4 regions of the Rouxiella sp. Mn2063 genome follow, and region 4 is predicted to be linked to each of the others. Evidence: predicted binding sites of a transcription regulator. Region 4 holds the regulator's gene; each other region holds the start of a gene.
The links. Region 4 encodes Fur, which represses iron uptake genes when iron is present. Its sites were predicted from a motif close to ATAATAATGAGAACNACTATCAA; they were not measured.
Positions count from the first base shown of each region.

Region 1 (3,210 bases), on a different contig from region 4:
TTTGCGAGTGAATTTCCGTTTCAACCCCTTTGGAACGTACCTTACCTATTTGCTCATAGTAGCTGGTGGCATTGTTATAGGAGCTGATATTTTTTTGCGTAATATCAAAAGCAGATACCGTTAATACAGTATCGTACCCCTTCGGCTGATACTTGATACCCACTTCGGTTTGTTCACCGGTGGTTGGTTTAAAAGCCGCGCTGCCAGGTGCGCCGGTATGCAAGTCTGGCTCAAACGAGGTGCTGTAGCTGATGTAGGGCGATAAACCATTATCAAAGGCATACAGTAACCCGGTACGACCCGTAAATTTATTATCGTTTTGCTGATGTTTGGTATTGGCCAGATTGTCTTGCATGCGTTCTTCGGACCAGTCCTGACGACCGGACAGCAGCAAATTCCAGTTATTCCACTCCAATTGATCCTGCAAATAAAGACCGATCTGATCGAGTTTCTTACGTTCGCTGGTCCACGGGGTGAAGGTGGCTTCATCAATGTTCATTCGCGTTGGATGCGCCCAATCGAGAATGTATTGATCGCCGCTATCGCGCCATAGCTTGCTGTTGACGTCACTCCATTTGTAATCCAGGCCACCGATCACCGTATGATCAACATCTGCGGTTGAAAACAGCGCTTTTACCTGATTATCCAAGCCCAGTTCTGACGACTTTATTTTGTCATGCTGTGGCCGGCGATTGATTGAGTGGTCGTTACGATCTGAGTCGAAGGTATAAACCAGATACTTGTAGGACTCATCCATGCTGGTATAGCGGAAATTCTGTTGAAAACTGAATACGTCATTGATGACGTGTTCGAAAATATAGCCAATCGACGTCTGCTCACGTCTTGCCTGGCTGTAGCTCGGGTCGCTTAGGTTAAAGTCGTAAGGGATATAACCCGCGCTAGTGTTAAACACCGTTCCGTTGGCTGGGAAAAAGTTGCGATAACCGGCTTTGGGTTCATTTTGATAGCTGGTTAACAGGGTGAAGCTGGTCTCTGGATTCGGTAGCCAGGTAATGGCCGGGGCAATGGCGATACGCTGTTGTTTATTATCTTTAATAAACTCATCCTTGCTACTGGCAACGCCATTAAGACGGTAAAACAGCGTGTTATCGTCGTTAAGCTTGCCGCCAAAATCAAATGCCGCTTCACCAAAGTGCTTGTTACCGGTGCTGAGCTGAACTTTATGGATACTTTCAGCCGTCGGACGCTTGCTGGTCATGCTGATAAGCCCACCAGGCGTAACCTGCCCATAAAGCACGGATGCTGGTCCGTGTACAATCTCTACTCGCTCAAGGAGCCAAGGATCCATTTGCCCTGCGGCCCCTTCCTGTCCTGATAAGCCGTAACTCAAGCCGTCAAGGAATTTAGTCATATAGCGGAAACCACGGGAAATAACTTCATCGTTACGGTTTGAGCTGCCGCGATAGTTGGTGAGCACACCGCTGGAATAGCTGAGTGCGTCCGATACGGATTGCGCCGCCTGGTCATCCATTTGCTGACGAGTGATGACCGAAATCGATTGCGGCGTTTTTCTAAGCTGGGTAGGCGTTTTGGTTCCAGATGCACTTTCCTTGGCCACAATGCCTTTCATCGGGGCGGTAACACTCTCTGCCTCTGCTGTTACGGTAATGGTTTCTTCTGCTAGCGCGCTATTTGGTAGGGCAGATAGCAGGGGCAAGGAGGGGGGAAGTAACAGACAGAATAAATATTTTGCAGAAAGAGTTTCGGAACCTTTCTTTATCATCCCTTTGTTTTTAAAAGCCATTTCATTACCTGTGTGAATTTTATTTTCGCTAGATAAAGGCACCTATATTCCTAGAGATGCCGTTCCTTGTTTCCCAATGCCGCTTTAGAGAGGCGCAATCTTTGGTTGCTGGCTCAAACCTACTTTTTCCGTAAAGCTAATCGAAATGATATTGAAAGTAAGAATCGTTATCAATACTATTGTTAGGATTTGTATCAATACTCATTTTTAAGTAAGGATTTGTATGGATGTCTTTCCTGGTATTCACAGGGAGCAGGAAAAAGGAACGGGGGCTGCGAAGTGCCAAGGCACCCTTGAAATAGCCGGTTCGGCTGCCAAGAGGCTATCGGATGATACGGCAGGGGAGCAGGAATGGTGGCAGCAAATTGCTGAGCTAGGTAGCCCCATTGCTGAGGCGCTGGATAAAGATCGTATCAAAATGACCTGGTTCTGGCGTGATCCGCAGGGAAGCGAAGCGCATTCAGCAACGCGCCGAGTGTATGTCGATATCAATGGCGTCACCGATCATCACAGTACGTCGCCAGCCAGCATGCAGCGTTTGCCAGACACTGATGTCTGGCATTGGTCAACGACGGTTGAGCATGATTGGCGAGGGAGTTATAGCTTAATTCCCATTTCGGATTCGCATCTTCCACCCGTTTTTAGTACTGATGACGGTGAACGCAAGCGCCAGCAGCGAGCATGGTGGATATCGTTATTTCCCTTAGCGATTGCTGACCCATTGAATCTATATCCTGCTAATTTCACCCGCTACAGCTACCCACATTGTGTGGCTCAAGCCCCCTCAGCCCCAGATCAAAGTGTGTGGCTAGCCGCTGATAAGGCTTTTAAATCTCAGCGATGTCAGCACTTTGTCTGGGAAAGTTCTCAACTTGGTAATCGGCGTGATATCTGGCTATACGCCAGCGGTGAAGCCGAGGATGACGCGCGACGTCCATTGGTCATTTTGCTCGATGGGCAAAATTGGATTGATGGTTACCCCTTATTACCAGTGCTGGAAAGCGCAACGACTAACGGCACATTACCTGCCGCCTGCTATCTGTTCATTGATGTGATCGACTCAGCGCATCGAGAAAAAGAGCTGCCCTGTAATGCGGAGTTTTGGCAAGCGATACAGCACGAGCTGTTACCGCTGGCAAAGCAACGAATGGCATTCAGTGATGATGGTGAGCGCACGATTGTGGCAGGCCAAAGCTATGGCGGATTAGCGGCGATGTACGCCGGGTTGCACTGGCCAGAACGTTTTGGCCGCGTACTGAGTCAATCAGGTTCTTTTTGGTGGCCCAATTTGCAATTGATGACCCACTTTGAACAGCGCCACCGGCTCGAGGCTGGCTGGCTGACGCAGCAGCTACAACGCAGCGATGTGGCTCCTGCCTCACTCAGTATCTTTATGGAAGCAGGCAATCGCGAAAGCGATATCGAATTTGTTAATCAACAGCTTT
Region 1 is NZ_JBMOUD010000012.1:120,713-123,922, forward strand. It holds gene ACL9RG_RS17030 (TonB-dependent siderophore receptor) at 1-1,765, opposite strand, end outside; gene fes (enterochelin esterase) at 1,989-3,210, shown strand, end outside.
Region 1: the regulator Fur is predicted to act here: its motif matches at 1,923-1,945, upstream of fes (enterochelin esterase).

Region 2 (3,210 bases), on a different contig from region 4:
TCAAGCAGGGTTGTTGACGGCATACGTTGGGTATTTTCATTATCGGCCCACTGTTTGCCGATGTAGCGGACACCAGCGCCGAGATCAACGCCTGCCGCCGCTTTATATTGCCCCCATAATGAAGCCATTTGATTTGGGGTGATATAAGGCGTGTGACCATCGTTACCGTCCACCGCGTCTTTAAATCTCACACGATTGAGTGTGTAACCGCCGATCACACTCAGACGCTGAGTTAACTGGGTGCGTGCTTCCAACTCAAGACCTTGTGAGTGAACTTTGCCTGCCGGTACGTAGTAACTACCTTGGACGACGCGGTTACCCACATCATTTTGCGTCAAATCGTATAAAGCAGCAGAGTATAGATCGCTGGTTCCCGGCGGCTGATATTTCAACCCGGCTTCGTATTGTTCACTGACGGTAGGTTTCAACAAATTGCCATTGATATCTGGCAATGTGGATGGCGTCATCGCTTGGCTATAGCTGATATAAGGCGAAAGGCCGCTATCAAAGGCATATAACAACGAGGCGCGGCTGCTGAAATGATGATCATTGCGCTCATCAACATTATCTGAGGTATACAGCAGTTGTTGTGTCGTGTTTTTAGTTTTCAGGTCGTCATAACGTCCCGATAGTGTCAGATGCCATTTATCCAGCGTCATCTCATCTTGTAAATAAACGCCAGCCTGCTCATAACGACGTTTAGCATGGGTTGCGCTATACATCGAGATAGCATCACCGCCGGTCCAACCGGTATAAGGATCAAGCTGGCTGGCGGTACCACCTTCAGTGCTAAGATTATTAGTAAAGTGCTGATAATCGACGCCCAGTACCATTTTATGTTCAAGGGCGGCAGTGGCGAAATCCGCTTCTAATTGGTTGTCGATAGAGAAGGCATCCAGTGATGAATTCTCACCAGAATAATAACGGTTGAGCAGCGTTCGGCTGTCATTCCAGCCGCCTTGATAAACTTGCTCTAACTGGGTATTAGAATGGGTATAACTGGTATTTTGGCGGAATGACCACGTGTCATTAAAGGCGTGCTGGAACGCGTAGCTATAAATCTGTTCCCAACGTTTAAAGACGTTATTGCTGCTCTGACCGTCGAAGAAACCACGGCCAAGCTTATCGCCACGCGCACTATACAAACTGCCATCACCAGGCACTGAGGCGTGGTAGCCACCGGAGGGATCTTTTTGCAGATAAGCACGAAGCAACAATGAGGTATTTTCATCAGGCTGCCATAGCAATTGTGGCGAAATGGCATAGCGCTCTTCGCGCTGATGGTCGAATTGGGTATCACTGCTGCGGGTCATCCCGGTGAGACGGTACGCCCACTGGTCGTTAATGGCGCCGGTGTAATCAAAGGCGCCGCCGGCAGTGTTTTGGCTACCGCCGGACAGGCGAAAATGCCCTTCGTTGTTGAACTGAGGTCGTTTAGAAGTTTCTATTACCACGCCACCAGGAATACTTTGTCCATAAAGTGCAGAAGAGGGGCCTTTAACCACATCAATACGTTCTAAGAACCAAGGGTCAACTTGAATGGCGTTAAAACTGCCACCATCGCTGAGTATACGCAATCCATCTAAGAAGGTGTTATTAACATCACCGCCGTGAAAGCCGCGTAAGGAAATGGTGTCATAACGTGTTGCCCCACCAGCAAAGTTGGTGAAAACACCCGGTGTATAGTTAAGCGCGGCGTTTACTGTGGTGGCATTTTGGTCGTCCATCTGCTGACGAGTAATGACCGAAACAGCCTGGCCGGTGGTGATCAGGGGTTGATCGGTCTTAGTTGCGCCTTTGCTATTTTTAGCGGTGTAACCCTGCGTTGGGGCATCGGCGCTGCTATTTGGCGCAGCGTTAACGACTAGCGTATCTTCTGCCAGCACTGCTGAAGGCACGGCTATCGCCATGACACAAAGTAGGTGGGAACGTTTAAGGGGAAAGGCTAACCGCATAACTATAAATCCCTATGAGTAAGTCACTAATGACGTATCAATGCCCTTTGTAGAGGCGATATTTGATGCGTTAACGTTGGTAACAAAAAGTAAGTAATCACTTGAATGCTAAATGTAATAAGAATTATTATCATTATTATTTTAAGATTTTTAGTATAAATGTGAATAAATACGGCAAAAAGAGAGGGCACTAGGAGGATTAGGCGTAATACCCTTGGTAATAACGAGGTGTAAGGCGGGATTTGGATGTTATTAAGTGAGTGTTTATATCAATGTTAGTGATGGCGTATCGCCTGATAAGCCATCTTGATGGGAACTTAAAGCCACAACACTACATAGACCAGGCCTTGCCAAACTAAGCGGCGACTAAGCCCAAAACTGCACCTAACGCCAGTACCCACAGCGGATGGATTTTCTTATTAAGCGCTAACAGCGTACACAGGGCAATAATTCCCCCCAGCGCCCAGTTTCTGGCTGAAGCGTCAGCAATCAGCAGGCCACTTGATACGACTAACCCGACGGTGACCGGCACTAAACCTGTTTGCACAATCCGCCGCCATGGTTTGTCTTTGTAGCGTTTCCATCCGCCCATCACTACCAGCGTAATCAGCGAGGAAGGGCCGAATTTTGCCAGCGAAGACACCAGCAGCCCAGACCAACCAGCAACTTGCCAGCCGACAAGAGGAACAATCATCATGTTTGGGCCGGGCGCAGCCTGGGCTAGTGCAAACAAGGCATTAAATTCTTCGGCGCTCATCCAGTGATGAATCTGCACAACTTCACGCTGCATCTCCGGCAAAATAGTATTGCCGCCGCCGAATGCCATCACAGATAATTGGGTAAATAGCAGGGCTAAGCTGACCAAAATAGCGATCATTTTCCACTCCTCCAAAACAGCAAGATGCTCACCGGTGCTAAAATCAGCATCACCGGTAACATCGGCAGACGCAGCCAGGCAATCGCAATCAGGCTGGCGGCAACAATAGCTAATTGCAGCCACTTGCCACGCAGCGGTGCCAGCATCTTGATACCGGTGGATAATAGTAATCCCGCGGCGGCGGCGGCCAGTCCGGCAAAGATATGCTCAACATAAAGATTGGTTTGATAGCGGGCGTAAATAAGTCCCAATAGGACGACTATCACTGTTGGGGCGAAGATAAGACCTAAAAGTGCGGATAAAGCGCCGCGTAAACCGCGAAACTCCATGCCTATTGCAACCGACAGGTTAATAATATTGCCGCCGGGTAAGAACTGG
Region 2 is NZ_JBMOUD010000001.1:432,218-435,427, forward strand. It holds gene ACL9RG_RS01820 (TonB-dependent siderophore receptor) at 1-1,955, opposite strand, end outside; gene ACL9RG_RS01825 (chromate transporter) at 2,311-2,832, opposite strand; gene ACL9RG_RS01830 (chromate transporter) at 2,829-3,210, opposite strand, start outside.
Region 2: the regulator Fur is predicted to act here: its motif matches at 2,073-2,095, upstream of ACL9RG_RS01820 (TonB-dependent siderophore receptor).

Region 3 (3,210 bases), on a different contig from region 4:
TGATCACGGCGATTGCCGCATTTGTTGCCGTTGGGCTATTTGGTTTGATGCCTTGGTATGGTTTGGCCCTGCTCTGTCTGGTGGCATTCGGTTATCTCAGTGCCATTAACTCATTGCTGCAATATGCGCTGATCCAGAATCTGACGCCGGATCATTTCCTCGGGCGGGTAAACGGCTTATGGACAGCGCAGAACGTGACGGGCGATGCATTTGGTGCATTATTATTGGGGGCGATGGGATCGTTGATGTTGCCGGTATACAGCTCAACAAGTTTTGGTTTTGGTGCAGCCTTACTTGGCGTGGTACTGATTTTTGTCATGGGCTCGTTGCGTCGGGTTGGCAGCGTCGTTAAAGCGCCGACGCCGCCAGTCGCCGTAAAGGCTAGTGAGCAGTAAATTGCTTTTCCAACAGCGTCAGGATGTTGCTGGCGCTGTAATAGTCCAAGCGAAAATTATCATAACCCAGCGCGAATACCTGATGGTTTTGCACCGCGGGTAATTGCGCTAAGAATTTATTTTTCATCAGCCGTTCGGCATCGCTATCATCACCGGAAAACAGAACCAGGCTTTTGCCGTTAAGCCCTTGCGCCATATTTTCCCCGCTCAATTGCACAATATCTTTGCGCATCCCCTGACTGGTACTGCTATTTAAATCAGCGGGAACGGTTGCCAGGGTAAAGCCCAGTTGTTCTAAAAATTGCCCTTGCGACGATTCTGAGGTCCACAGATTGGCGGCTTTGCCGTCAGCGCGATACACCAATGCCGATACAGGTTGTGGCGGTAGCTGCAATCGCTGCTTCAGCGCTTTTTCTCTGTCATCAAATTGTTTAACTACCTGTTCAGCCTGAGCTTCATGGCCGGTTGCGCGCCCGAGTTGCAGCGCCAGATCCTGCCAGCTTTTATCGTCATAATTAACCACCATGACGGGGGCGATGGTCGACAGTTGATCGACCAACTTCAGCGCCGAGTCACCGCCAGTTGCTGATACCAGAATCAGGTCAGGTGCTTCACCGGCAATGGCTTCCGCATTGGCCTCACCGATATAGAGGCGTTTAACGTGACGCTGTTTAGCGATATTGCCCCATTGGCGGAAAAAACCTTGATCATCGGCGATGCGCGTATTGGGTGTCGTTGCACCGCTGGCAATGACCGGCGCATCAATTGCCAACAAAGTGCCGGTTACCGTCATGCTGGTGGAAACAATACGCGTCGGTGCCGCTGACAATGTTATCTGTCCGTGAGAAGTATCTATCTGGCGTGGCCATCCTTCCGCTGCCTGTGCGCTGCTGAGTTGCAGGGCTAAAAGTGCGCAACTGAGCGCCAGATACGAAAATAGAGTTCTCTTCATTAAGCTCAATCCTTAGATGTTAAATGCTAATAAGTCTTCATTTTCAGTGTAAAGACTAAGTGAGGCCGATGGAAAACGCTTTAACGTAACATTTACTCTGATTGACATCGCCAAAGCGGTGACGTAATTTACGCTCACTTAAATACAAATGATAATCGTTATTATATCGCTTATCATTATCTGGATGGAGGGGAGACTGATGGATATAGCAGTGAGTGGGGTTAGCGGCAGTGCTTCGCAGACAAGGAAAGGGCAGCAGCGTAATGCTCCTGTATCCCCGACCTCCGGTTTCTTCTTCACCTCACCGTTTCGAAGTCTGGTGACTGAGGGGTGCTTTAGCCGAGTGACAACACCTGCTGCGGATGGCGATAACCTTCAGGGTGAGTTTCAGCAAGTGGTCAAGCAGGCCTTGGCCTCTGCCCGACGTGCTGGAATTGCACATCCGGTTTTGTGTGGTGCGATCCCCTTTGATACCAGACAACCGTCGTCGCTGTTTATCCCTCAGGACGTGCAATGGATTGAGCGTCAGGATGTATTGAGTCAACCGGCAACCACAACCACCGGCTCCGCTGACATCCTCAGTTTACGCGAGCTTCCTTTGCAGCAAGAATTCATGCAAATGGTCAGCGATGCTGTGGCAGCTACATCCGCACCACAGCTTGATAAAATCGTGTTGTCACGTTTGCTAGAAATTGAAACTCAGCAACCGTTGGATCGCCATGCCTTAATGACCCGAATGATTGTACAAAATCCGTTGGGCTACCATTTTCATGTGCCGTTAGAGCAAGGGGCGCTTTTTGGGGCTAGCCCAGAGTTGCTGCTGCGCAAGTCGGGCAATCAGTTTTATTCCAACCCATTGGCCGGTTCTGCAAGGCGTGAACGCGATAGCCAACAAGACAACGCGGTCAGCCGCGCGCTGTTGTCCTCCAGCAAAGATCTTTATGAACATCGTGTCGTTACACAGGGCATGCAGCAGGTATTAGCGTCGCGCAGTCGCCATTTACACATTCCCGACTCGCCAGAATTGCTCAGCACGCCAACGCTCTGGCATCTGTCGACGCCAATTGATGGTGAAGTGGCCGATAGCGCTGAAAACGCGCTGTCGCTGGCCTGTTTGCTGCATCCAACCCCGGCACTATGCGGTTCGCCAATGCTTGCCGCTCGAGATTTGATTGCCGAGCTCGAGCCTTTCGATCGTGGCTTATTTGGCGGCATTGTTGGTTGGTGCGATGAACAAGGCAATGGGGAATGGGTCGTGACGATTCGCTGCGGCACGGTTGATGCCAATCGCGTACGTCTGTTTGCCGGGGCTGGCATCGTGCCTGATTCTTGCCCGCAGTCAGAATGGCGAGAAACCGGCGTGAAATTGAACACCATGTTACGTGCTTTAGGTCTAGATCAATAAGCCTTTATAGATCAATAAACTGGTCTAAATCGGCAACTTCCAGGAATAGGAACAGATTACATGAGTATTGCTTTTACTCCATGGCCGGAGGAATTCGCGGGACGATATCGCGAACGAGGTTATTGGATTGACCGTCCGATGACGGATATCGTGGCACTGCAAGCAGAGAATGACAGTATCGCCTTAACGGACGCCCAAGGCAGCTTGAGCTATCGCCAACTGAATGACTATTCTGACCGTCTGGCGTCAGCCTTTACGCAGCAAGGTCTGGTGGCCGGTGATACCGCCTTGGTACAGCTTGGCAATGTCAGCGAATTTTATATCGTGTTCTTTGCCTTACTGAAAATCGGCGTTGTACCGGTTAATGCATTATTCAGTCACCAGCGCAGCGAATTAACCGCGTATGCGGCGCAAATCAAACCGGCGCTACTGGTGGCGGATCGTGAACATGGCTTGTT
Region 3 is NZ_JBMOUD010000007.1:217,548-220,757, reverse strand. It holds gene entS (enterobactin transporter EntS) at 1-395, shown strand, start outside; gene fepB (Fe2+-enterobactin ABC transporter substrate-binding protein) at 382-1,347, opposite strand; gene ACL9RG_RS12860 (isochorismate synthase) at 1,547-2,752, shown strand; gene ACL9RG_RS12855 ((2,3-dihydroxybenzoyl)adenylate synthase) at 2,813-3,210, shown strand, end outside.
Region 3: the regulator Fur is predicted to act here: its motif matches at 1,490-1,512, upstream of ACL9RG_RS12860 (isochorismate synthase).

Region 4 (3,210 bases):
TGTTGATACACTGAACAAGTTGGCAGAACAGCGAAATATCAGTCGTAGTGAACTTATCGAAGAGTTGCTATTAGCACATCTTAGCGATTTGCATGACTAATTGTTCCACCCGAAAGAGCACACAAAGGCGATAACACTTCCCTTTATTGCCCGATAAAATGCCCTCTTATTAATCGGTGGAATGCGGGCATGTTATCTCCTTGGTGAGTTTGCTATCATCCTCCGCATGTGCCCCTGAAAAAGTAAATGACTTTGCCAGGAACTAATTAAGAACAAGAGGTTGGGTAAACTTATGGCCGTAGTAGGTATCTTCTTTGGGTCCGATACAGGTAACACTGAAAACATCGCTAAAATGATCCAGAAACAATTAGGCAAAGATGTAGTGGAAGTTCACGACATCGCTAAAAGCACTAAGGAAGATCTGGAGAAGTTTGATATTTTGCTGATTGGTATACCGACTTGGTATTACGGTGAAGCGCAGTGTGACTGGGATGACTTCTTCCCTACACTCGAAGAAATTGATTTCGAAGGTAAATTGGTCGCGTTATTTGGCTGTGGCGACCAGGAAGACTATGCGGAATACTTCTGTGATGCGATGGGCACAGTGCGCGATATTATCGAGCCACGCGGCGCCGTCATCGTTGGCCACTGGCCAACCGAAGGTTATCACTATGAAGCCTCAAAAGGTTTGGCCGATGATACTCACTTCATTGGATTAGCTATCGATGAAGACCGCCAGCCAGAATTAACCAACGAACGTGTTGAAGCTTGGGTGAAACAAATCACCGAAGAGTTAAGTTTATCTGAAATTATCGGCTGATAAGCACAGCATAAACTGATTTACCCCTTAACATTTAAGGGGTAAAAACTATTACTGCAATTAACAATTTAACAGCAACAAAATTGTGACTTTTCCACGTATCAAGGTACACTTAGTACATCTGTTTTATCGAGTAAGTCAGTTCGGCCACCAGCATGTCTGACGTAAACGATCGTTTTTAACAGCCCACCGTTTTGCTATAGCTCGACAATCCTATAACAAAACGTTAATTTTTGTGCCAACCGATGCCAAAGGCTTTTGCCTCAACTTGATTAGCATAGTGACAGGACTGAATCCGCATGACTGACAACAACACCGCACTGAAGAAAGCCGGCCTAAAAGTCACGCTTCCACGACTGAAAATTCTGGAAGTGCTGCAAGCTCCAGCTGGTCACCACGTCAGCGCGGAAGATCTTTATAAAGAACTTATTGATATGGGCGAAGAAATTGGCCTGGCAACGGTTTACCGCGTGCTGAACCAATTCGACGACGCTGGTATCGTGACTCGCCACAATTTCGAAGGTGGTAAGTCTGTATTTGAATTGACCCAGCAACATCATCACGATCACTTGATCTGCTTAGATTGTGGCCGCGTTATTGAGTTCAGAGACGAGTATATTGAAGCTCGCCAACGCGAAATTGCCAAGAAACATGGAATTAAGCTGACTAACCATAGTCTTTATCTCTACGGTCACTGTGAACTTGGCGATTGCCGCGAAGACGACACATTGCACGGTGAAGGCTAAATAAGATTTAAGGCAAAGTGAGAAAGAAAGTACTCGCCTAATTCTTAACAGATTAACCGCTGAAAAGCGGTTTTTTTATGCCCGTTATTTATTCGTTATTGCCCGCAAAAAAACACAGGCCCGAAATTCGAGGCCTGCGTTTGTGATGATTGAAGCTAAGACCTTCGTTTATTGGATGATGTCCACTCGCTCCTCGCGGCTAAAACGCTTGCCGTCGGCGCTGGCCGAACGCACCCAAACTTCTCCCAGCACCTGAGGACGAACGTTATCGTCATAATGCTGCCACTGTTTACCTGCATCTTGCGAATACTCAATCGCTAAACCTGGCAAAGCAATATTAGCAACCAACTGTTTATCAACAATACGTGCTCCTGGTACTGGCAAACGGTAACCAATCTCCGCTTTATCCATTTTCGGCAATTCACGCTGCCCCATTAAGTTGGCGAAACGCATCCAATCAGTAGCCAACGCCTGGGTATTAACAAAGTGGGTTTTACCGCCAGAGAAGTTTCTGCCTGCTTGGTAATCCAGCTCCCATTCAGCACGGTGCCATGCGCGTTCAGCCAATGGCAACATACGTGGATAAATCATATATTCCATCTGCTGGTCGGTACGCACTGTCTCGCTCCAGGATTGTCCAGAAAGCCCGAAAGCCCCCGGCCAAGGTTTATCGCTCTTGGCTTCAAAAGCGTTACCATCACGATCGACCGATGTTTCCGCATTTTGCGGCAGGTTATCAGGGGCGAAGCTAAAGACTTTCGCTTCGTCGCTAAAGCGCGTTCCCCAGTAGTAACCACGCTCTTGCGGGTTCACTTCGTAAGGGTGATCGAAGTAGACATAATCTGGATTGGAGATAGTGACTTCATAGCCTTTATTGGCCCAGTCATTGACGCTATCGAAACCGCCCCAGTACAGCGCATCCCAGAAGTTCACTCCAACGCGCTTAGTGGCAAATGCCTTAGAGTCTTTTGCATCTTTCAGACCATCTTGCCAGGCCTGCATCTTCTCAATGCCGTGATCGTTGACCATTTTGCTCACTTCGATAGCAAAATGGCTGGCAAGGTGCTCAACATCTTCAACCTTACCGGATGTCACTAGCGCCTGACAAACTTGCGATTTCGCCCACGGCTTATCTTGCTTGCTTAGGTCAATGATTCCTTTACCCGCTTCTGGATTACCATGACTGTCTTGGAAACCTGCGCCCAGATAAATGTTTTTTGCTTCGTCACCGCCAAAATGCCAAGTTTTCAGCGGCTGCCCTGCTTCTTTATGCATCGCAGCAATTTCACCAATCACTTTATTCACAAAGCGTTTGGAGGAATCTAAACAAGGGTTCAAATAGCTATGGCGATCGTAAAACTGTACTGAGGTGGTAGTAGAATCATCGGTTGGGTCTAACAGGCGGAATTCGTTAGCTTCTTGCTCTTTGCCTGCGCTATGCAATTTGCGATAACGCGCCTCCATCGACATCACCGCGGCACGGGCATGTGCCGGGACATCGATTTCAGGGATCACTTCGACTTCTCGCGCCTGCGCGTATTTCACAATCTCGATGTAATCCGCTTTGGTGAAGTAGCCACTGCCATCGTTATTGCTGCTCGGGCCTGAACCTAATTGCGGCAGTAGGCATGTCGATTCGGTCAA
Region 4 is NZ_JBMOUD010000009.1:51,943-55,152, forward strand. It holds gene ybfE (LexA regulated protein) at 1-100, shown strand, start outside; gene fldA (flavodoxin FldA) at 293-820, shown strand; gene fur (ferric iron uptake transcriptional regulator) at 1,120-1,566, shown strand; gene ACL9RG_RS14280 (family 20 glycosylhydrolase) at 1,735-3,210, opposite strand, start outside.